4 regions of the Lederbergia ruris genome follow, and region 4 is predicted to be linked to each of the others. Evidence: predicted binding sites of a transcription regulator. Region 4 holds the regulator's gene; each other region holds the start of a gene.
The links. Region 4 encodes Rex, which represses fermentation and respiration genes when NADH is low (regulators of the CRP and FNR family bind a similar motif). Its sites were predicted from a motif close to TTGTGAAATATTTCACAA; they were not measured.
Positions count from the first base shown of each region.

Region 1: the regulator Rex is predicted to act here: its motif matches at 1,415-1,432, upstream of pflB (formate C-acetyltransferase).
Region 2: the regulator Rex is predicted to act here: its motif matches at 1,187-1,204, upstream of KI363_RS10780 (cytochrome ubiquinol oxidase subunit I).
Region 3: the regulator Rex is predicted to act here: its motif matches at 1,309-1,326, upstream of KI363_RS02660 (cytochrome C oxidase subunit II).

Region 1 covers NZ_BORB01000034.1:24,990-27,196, reverse strand. Annotated here, with positions in the region: gene pflB (formate C-acetyltransferase) at 1-1,328, opposite strand, end outside; gene KI363_RS16545 (metal ABC transporter ATP-binding protein) at 1,696-2,207, shown strand, end outside.
Region 2 covers NZ_BORB01000016.1:23,677-25,883, forward strand. Annotated here, with positions in the region: gene KI363_RS10780 (cytochrome ubiquinol oxidase subunit I) at 1-1,108, opposite strand, end outside; gene KI363_RS10785 (hypothetical protein) at 1,562-2,207, shown strand, end outside.
Region 3 covers NZ_BORB01000003.1:43,350-45,556, forward strand. Annotated here, with positions in the region: gene KI363_RS02650 (b(o/a)3-type cytochrome-c oxidase subunit 1) at 1-590, opposite strand, end outside; gene KI363_RS02655 (cytochrome c oxidase subunit II) at 587-1,060, opposite strand; gene KI363_RS02660 (cytochrome C oxidase subunit II) at 1,125-1,247, opposite strand; gene KI363_RS02665 (Crp/Fnr family transcriptional regulator) at 1,443-2,141, opposite strand.
Region 4 covers NZ_BORB01000051.1:664-2,870, forward strand. Annotated here, with positions in the region: gene tatC (twin-arginine translocase subunit TatC) at 1-312, opposite strand, end outside; gene KI363_RS19465 (twin-arginine translocase TatA/TatE family subunit) at 330-506, opposite strand; gene KI363_RS19470 (redox-sensing transcriptional repressor Rex) at 556-1,236, opposite strand; gene moaC (cyclic pyranopterin monophosphate synthase MoaC) at 1,314-1,796, opposite strand; gene KI363_RS19480 (ABC-F family ATP-binding cassette domain-containing protein) at 1,925-2,207, shown strand, end outside.

The DNA of each region.
Region 1 (2,207 bases), on a different contig from region 4:
ACTTTTTGAAGTTCATCGACTCCGCCGTTAATGGCGTAGAGCAATGCTTTAGCTAAGTTCACACGTGCCCCGAAAAATTGCATTTGTTTTCCGATCCGCATCGCGGATACACAACAAGCAATCCCATAGTCATCCCCGTAATGTTCCCTCATAATATCGTCATTTTCATATTGAATCGAACTTGTTTGAATGGACATCTGGGCACAGAAATCTTTAAATGCCTTAGGTAGTTTAGGCGACCACAAAACCGTTAAATTAGGCTCAGGAGCTGGGCCAAGATTCTCTAGAGTATGCAAGAAGCGAAATGAATTTTTCGTTACAAGTGGTACTCCATCAAGGTTGACTCCGCCAATCGATTCTGTCACCCATGTTGGATCCCCGCTAAATAACTCATTATAATCAGGTGTTCTTGCAAATTTTACAAGTCTTAATTTCATCACAAAATGATCAACAAGCTCCTGCGCTGCTATTTCAGTCAATGTTCCATTCCGTAAATCTCGTTCAATATAAATATCAAGAAAAGTAGAGACACGTCCTAAACTCATGGCAGCGCCATTCTGTTCCTTAATCGCAGCTAAATAGGCGAAATATAACCATTGGAAGGCCTCACGTGCATCTTTAGCCGGCTTTGAAATATCGAAGCCGTAGCTTTGGGCAAGCTCTTTTAATTCATGAAGCGCTCTAATTTGTTCGGCGATTTCTTCTCGTTCACGAATGATTACTTCTGTCATTGTGCCATCACTAAGCATTAAATCCTTCTGTTTCTCTTGGATGAGGAAATCGACTCCGTAAAGAGCCACCCGGCGATAATCGCCAATAATTCTTCCGCGACCATAGGCATCTGGAAGGCCTGTGATAATTCCTGCTTTTCTAGCCATTCTCATTTCAGGGGTGTAAACGTCAAAGACACCTTGATTATGCGTCTTTCTATAGGTTGTAAAAATATCATGGACTTCGTCCGCCACTTTGTAACCGTAAGCTTCTGCAGCTGCTTCTGCCATGCGAATGCCCCCAAAAGGTTGGAGGGAACGTTTAAATGGTTGATCTGTTTGAAATCCAACCACTTTTTCCAAGTCTTTGTTTAAATAACCAGCTCCATGAGAGGTAATGGTTGATACAATCCGAGTATCCATATCGAGAACGCCACCATTTTCTCTTTCCTGCTTGGTTAATTCCATAACCTGTTCCCATAGGATCTCTGTTTCCTTTGTCGGCTTAGCTAAAAAGTCGCCATTTCCTTCATATAAAGTAAAGTTAAGCATGATAAAATTACGAACATCCACTTCTGATTGCCAGGATCCTTCTATAAAATTTTGCCACTGATTCATAAAAAGCCCTCCCAGTAAAATTGTCTTGTGAATAATTGAGCAATCCATAACAAAAATTGTGAACCATTGAGCAATACATAACGTGAATGTGAAATGCTGATCAATGTTTCAATTTAAATATAACATATTTTAGTGAGAAAGGGGAGAAAATAATCAACTTTTTCAGGGGGAATTTTCAAAAGTTATATTTTGGACATATTAGCATTCAAGTGTAGTAACAATAATAAAAAATAAAAATAAAATGACACCAAACTGTTTACTAATCTTGAATTTAGTACTATAATAATTAAAAAGTTGCATTAGGGAAACTTAAATTGCTAGGGTGAATTAATATAGATATATACAATATAGTTAGGAGTGGGAAAGCGTGAGTGGAGAAATATCTGTAAATAATCTAAATGTCTCCTATGCAGATAAAGAAGTGATTAAAAATGTAAGTTTCTCCTTTCAGACTGGTAAATTAATTGGCATTATTGGCCCAAATGGGGCTGGAAAGTCAACAATGATCAAGGCTGCACTAGGACTTATTTCAAAAAAGTCCGGTACGATTACCTTTGAAGGGAAATCGTTAGAGGCTGTGAGGAAAAAAATTGCGTACGTACCGCAACGTTCAAATATAGATTGGGATTTCCCCATTATTGTTCAAGATACAGTACTTCTTGGCACATATCCAAAGTTAGGTGTATTTCACCGACCAGCAAAAAAAGAAAAACTGTGGGCAAAGGAATGCTTAGAGAAGGTGGGCATGGCGGATTTTGCCAAACGCCAAATTGGAGAACTATCCGGTGGACAACAGCAACGAGTATTTCTTGCTCGAGCTCTTGCCCAGGAAGCGGAATACTTTTTCTTGGATGAACCATTCGTGGGAATTGATGTTTC
Region 2 (2,207 bases), on a different contig from region 4:
CGGGAATCAACCATTTTAGATAACGAATACTGCTGACTAATTTCTTTCTCCACAATAGGAATAGTCCAACAGCACTAAGTAAAATAAGAACTCCGCCTGTTCCTGCCATAATCCGGAAGCTCCAAAATGTCGTTTTCACCGGAGGTATATAAATCCCTTCACCATGCTTTTCAATCATTTTTTCTTGTAAAGTATTCATCCCTTCTACTTTCCCACTAAATTCACTGTACGCCAAATAACTCAACAAATAAGGAATTTCGATCCGATGGGTACTCTCATGATTTTTAGTGTCAATATTAGCAAACAGTGTCCATGCTGCTGGGTCAGCACTGTCTTCCCACAGTCCTTCAGCCGCGGCCATTTTCATTGGTTGAGCATGCATTAAATACGTTGCTTGCGCATGACCAGAAAAAGCGAGTCCTAACCCAGCGACCAATCCAATAATAAGAGAAATAGCAATCGAGCGTTTAAAGATTTCCACATCTTTTTTCTTAATCAAATACCAAGCACTGACGCCAGCGATAAAAAAGGCACCCGTTGCGAAACTTCCAAAGATCGTATGTGGAAAAGCAACCCACAGTTTAGGATTAGTCAATACAGCCACAAAATCAGTCATTTCTGCACGGCCATTTTGAATGGTATAGCCAACGGGATTATGCATAAAGGAATTGGCCGCTAATATCCAAAAAGCTGATAGAATCGTACCAATTGACACAAGCCAGATACAGGCGAGATGTAATTTCTTCGGTAACTTATTCCAACCAAACATCCACAAACCGATAAACGTTGACTCTAAGAAAAAGGCGAGTAAAGCCTCCACGGCAAGCGGTGCTCCAAATACATCTCCGACAAAACGTGAATAACTCGACCAGTTCATCCCAAATTGGAACTCTTGAATAATTCCTGTTACTACTCCTACCGCAAAGTTAATTAGGAAAAAGATACTCCAAAACTTTGTCATTTTTAAATAGACATCCTTTTTCTTGATCACATACATGGTCTGCATAATCGCAATAATAAACACTAGACCAATGGACAATGGGACAAAGATAAAATGAAACAATGTCGTTGAAGCAAATTGAATCCTTGCGAGAATAACCTCTTCCATTTCCGTTTTCCTCCTTAAGTGAAAAAGTGAACAATCTTTGACAAAAAATTTTAATTTTGCATTTGTACACTTTTCAGTTCGTGAAATTATGAACAAACTTTGACAAAAAATTTAGAAACAAACGCTAGTAGCGTACTTATTCTGCGCTATTAGTAAATCAAGACCTACGAAGTATTGGCAGGATCCGACTTTCCCTTTTTAAAAAAGATAGTGAAAACTTGAGCATTCTTTATTACTATCATACTATAAATTTTCAAACTGGTGTAGCTGTTATGTTACAAATTCGGTACCAATATAAGGCTATTTATTGAACACAAGATAGGAGAGCAAATCTCACTAGCTTGAGAGATATTATTGTAGAAAAATTTAGTGGATTTGTCAATCGATCTACGTTTACTTAAACTTTGTTAGAGGTATAAATGGCATATAAACTTTAAAATAAGGATGGTTATTATGACAAAAATGGTACTACAGATCGTCACTCTCTTAGGGCTCATTTTTCTTATGAGCGGGTGTACAAATGAGGGTCAGTCTTCACATGAGAATCCCGCACAAAACAAAACGGAAATCGATCATGCGAAACAAGGTGAGGAAAAAAGCACAAAGCAGGATTCCCAACGTAATGAAGAAGAGAGTTCACCACAAGCTGAGGAACAAGACGACAAAGACCTAACACAAAAGGAAATAATCGAAGGAATAAAAGGACAAATTGATACAGAGCTGACGATTGTTCTGCCTGATCATATCCCTTTGGAAGAAGGAGAACATTTAACGGCCGCGACCACTTCAGAAAATGATCACTATACCGTTACCTTTTTTGCCAGTCAAACACCGATTCCCATCAATAATGAGCAATTAAATGACGATGAAGCCAGCAGACAGATCGCACGGTTAACCGTACAACAATATAATACCCAAGAACAAGCTGATGAGGAAATAGCTTTTGAGGACTTTAGCAAAAACGGGGGAAATGAAGTGGATCTTGGTTACGGCATCACTGGCTATCAAGATGCAGGAGCAGGTAGCCTATGGACGGGCTGGAATGAAGGTCGTTGGGCATTGGCCACCCACACGCAAACAGATCAAGCAGAGTCTGGTG
Region 3 (2,207 bases), on a different contig from region 4:
AATGCCCAGGGAATATATTGAAATACAACGGTCGCAACGACCCCTAGACAAGCGATAAGCCAAAGGATAATAGTTGTAATCGTCATAAAGGCGAATAATGGACTTAATTCTCCTTTATGTTTTCTTTTCCAAGCGCTATAGTGGCCAATCAAAGCGAAAGAACTAATCCAAGTTCCAATGACCCAAAGAGCAAGCCCAATATAAAACCAACCACTTGCTTTTAATGGGGCATAGAAGGTATAAAGCACGGAAGCTTTGCCCGAAATAATGAGTGCCGTCGCAAGGATGGTTCCGATCGTTGTTACAGCAAATCCTATCCATAGAGTACGACGAACCTTTGGTCCAAAGTTCCCTAATGACTTACTCATACCGGAAATAAGAAAAGCAAAAATAAAAAATGTTGTATAGATAAGTGCTAATAATACGCCGTGCGCTGTGAGAATTTGATAATAATCTAGCCAAGTTGGCAAATCTAATGCATCATTACGAACGAAAACTTGTAAGAGACCACAAAATGTTCCAATGATAAAAGCGATATAAGCGACAATAATGTTAGATAAAGCAAGTTTTCGATCTTGAATTCCGATCATGGTTCATACACCTCAATCTCTGTCTGCATAAAATGATGTCCTGTTCCGCAATACTCATTACAGATCACTAAATAATTTCCAGGTTTGTCAAAAGTGTAACTTTTATGTGTAATGCGTCCGGGCACCACCATCATATTGACTTTTGTTTCTTCAATCGTAAAACTATGAACAACATCCTTACTTGTTGAGGTGAAAATAATTTCCTTCCCGACAGGAACACTTATTTTAGCAGGGTTATAGCCAAAGGCTTGAGCCACAATCACCACTTCATACGTATCCTTATCAATCTGTTTCACACCGGGTTCATTAAATGGAGCCGTTTCATCCACTTTTTCAGGGTCGATGACATCCATTCCACCTGCAGGCGTATGACCGTGTGCAAATGCGGTGACGCCGACAATGCTTAAAAAAACAATAAGCGAAAGGATACCAAAAATGAGCCAAACTTTTTCATACTTATGCAAATGCATGATTACACCTACCTTTAATTCATTTTTAAGAAGTTCATTAACTTCAGGGAACTAGATTTTACCTTTATCTGGAAACATACAATCCATAAACGGCAAACCACATCACACAAATAATAATTCCGACGACAAACACACTGATGAGTGTGCCTTTTAAATCAGGTCCCGAATGGCTATTTTTTTTATTCATTTATCCTTACCTCCACTCATGATCGTATAGTCTAAATGTAGTTGTAGAAGGTACGCTTAGTCTGTGAGAAAAGTCACAAAACCCCGTTAGGAAGAGAGATTTCAAGAAATAGACAAAAAAAGTCCGGCAATCAAGAATTCTTGATTGTCGGACTAGAATATTAAAAGCCTTTATAGAATTAATGCTGGATGGTAATTAAAAAATATTACAAATCTCAAGCGGGCAATTTTCACAATGTATTTCTCGTTTTAAAAGAGAAAGATCATAAATCATCATGCGCCCATCGACCATCGCTAATACATTTTCCTTTTTTAACTCGTTTAACAAACGATTGACAACCTCACGCGTCATCCCGCAAAAGTTAGCGAGCTCTTGATTCGTCAGGGAGAGGTCAATTAGAATGCCATCCTCCTGCTCAACGCCATAGCTATTTGTTAGGCGAATAAGAGTAGAGTATAACGCCCCTTTTTTTCCATGTAAAACTAAGTCCCGAAATTTAGATTGATTTTGCTGGTTTTGTATATTCATTAATTTCAACATTTCAATGCTCAAATGGGGTTGAAGAATAAGTTGTTCTTCCAAATCCTCTTTTGAAATGATATGAATGATCCCAGCTTCTAGCATCTTTGCATAGACCGTAAAGGGCGTGGGATCGCAGAAGAGTGGGACCTCGCAAATAAAATCCTCCGGTTTACAAATTCGAAAGGTTATCTCCCGTCCATCTGGTGTGACTTTGCCAATCTGAACCTTACCTGACTTTATGATAAAAAGAAAGTCAGCCTGATCCCCTTCTTGGAATACATATTCTCCTTTTCCTAAATCTTTTTCTTGATGGACGATGGAATGGAGCATATGGATTAATGAGGGAGAGCAAAGTTGTGCCGAACTTAACATGGTGAACACCACCTTTGAATATTCGAAGTGAGTCATCTTTTCTTTATTATACACCTAGGACAAGCG
Region 4 (2,207 bases):
GGTCGCCCTTCTTTCCGTTGCCAGTAAACCCGGACTAATAAACGCCCAAAGCTGGTATAAAATCACAGGCGAAGTAAGGAGAATCCCGATCAAAAAGGTCATTTGCATATATACCTTAAAAGGATCTGTTGGTTTAAAGGCATTCATCACTAATTCTTGCACAGCACTCGCATCCTGCAGGAAACGAATCAAAGGCTGTGAAAGAAAGAAACCAATGATTGAAGCCAATACGAAGAAAGCGACGATGATCATCAGCCGTTTTCTTAATTCCTCTATATGCTCGAGAATGCTCATGTTATCATTCTGATTCATCACAATTTTTCATCCCATCAACGGTCGGCGTCTTTCTTGTCCTTGTCTTCTTCCTCCGCTAGCCCCTTTGTTGCATTTTTGAATTCACGCAACGTATTCCCTGCTGCCTTTCCAAGCTCGGGTAATTTTTTCGGGCCAAATATTAAGACTGCAACAAATGCGATGATGAGTATACTTCCCCATCCTGCACCCATTTGCGCCCACCTCCTTTTATACTACTCATTTTAGCCGATTTAGCATAAATTATCTATCCTCTGGCTCCACTTCTTGTGAAATTTCCGTGTCAGGAGTGGGATAATTTTTCAAAAAGTAAATAAGCGACTGCAATTCTACCGCAAGATCAATGTGATGAACACGAATAGATGGCGGAACCGTCAATCTTGCTGGGGTAAAATTCAAAATCCCTTTCACGGTTGTTTTGACCAGTCGATCTGTCACCTGTTGGGCAACATGAGAAGGAACGGTTAAAATGATGGCCGTCACGGCTTCCTTATTTAATTGATCTTCAAGCTCAGCTAAGTCATAAATAGGCACATTACTAATGGTTGTACCAATTTTTTCAGGATCGACCTCAAAGGCCATGGCGATTTTGGTATTATTATTTTTTAAAAAGTTATAATTCAAAAAAGCAGTACCAAGATTCCCCACCCCTACTAAAGCGACCTTTGTTAACTCGTCCTGATCTAAGGTTTTCGCAAAGAAGTTTAATAAATAGTTGACATTGTAGCCATACCCTTTTTTCCCGAGAGCGCCAAAATAGGAGAAGTCTCGGCGAATGGTGGCCGAATCTACCTTAACAGCTTCACTTAATTGCGCAGAGGAAACACGTTGCTTTCCCGATGCATGCAAATTTTTAATAAAACGATAATAAAGTGGCAAACGTTTTGCCGTTGCCTGAGGAATTTTCATCGAATCTTCGTTCATCGTTCAACCCCCTTAAACAGAGTATTTTTATTCCATCGGATGGAGCAGTTTATTTTAGTCTGAAGTCTTGTTCGACTTTATCTTCTATAATCGCGGCCTGACGTTCCGCCTGTTTTTTCAATCAGGTAGGTTTTACCTATAATCAAGCCTTTATCCACAGCTTTACACATATCATACACGGTAAGGGCGGCAACTGAGGCCGCTGTCAGTGCCTCCATCTCCACCCCTGTATGACCTTTTGTTTTCACCGTAGATTGAATATTTAAAATCCATCTATTGTCTTCCTGTAACCAGTTAAAGGAAAGGTCAATTCCTTTTAAAGGGATCGGGTGACACATCGGAATGATATCCCACGTCTTTTTAGCGGCCATAATGCCCGCCACTTGTGCAACAGCGAGGACATCCCCTTTTTTCATTTGATTATTGGTAATCTGTTCATAAAGTTGTTGACTTACTTCAATACTTGAATGGGCAATGGCTGTACGAGTAGTCTCAGGCTTTTCGCTAACATCCACCATTTTCGCTCTGCCTTCTTCATTTAAATGTGTTAATTTTTTCACGTAGCACACCTCTTATCTATCATACACTATTTTATGCAAACTGTCTTTTTCTATTTTTCCCTACTTGACTAGCAAAGATTGCCCCATCCTTGTTTAGTATTGTAAACTGTTCCTAGGAGTGAATTATGATGATGTTATTGCAATTACAACAAATTACAAAGTATTTCGGTGCGGAATGTATATTATCGGATATAAAATTAGAAGTACAATCGCGAGATCGTGTCGCGCTTGTCGGTCGCAATGGTGCTGGAAAGTCTACTCTTTTAAAAATCATTGCTGGGCAACTCTCCTATGATTCTGGACAAATTGTTCGACCAAAGGGAGTTACAATCGGCTATTTGGCACAAAACACCGGGTTAGAATCCAGTCGGGTTATTTGGGATGAGATGCTAACAGTGTTCACTGAAGTTC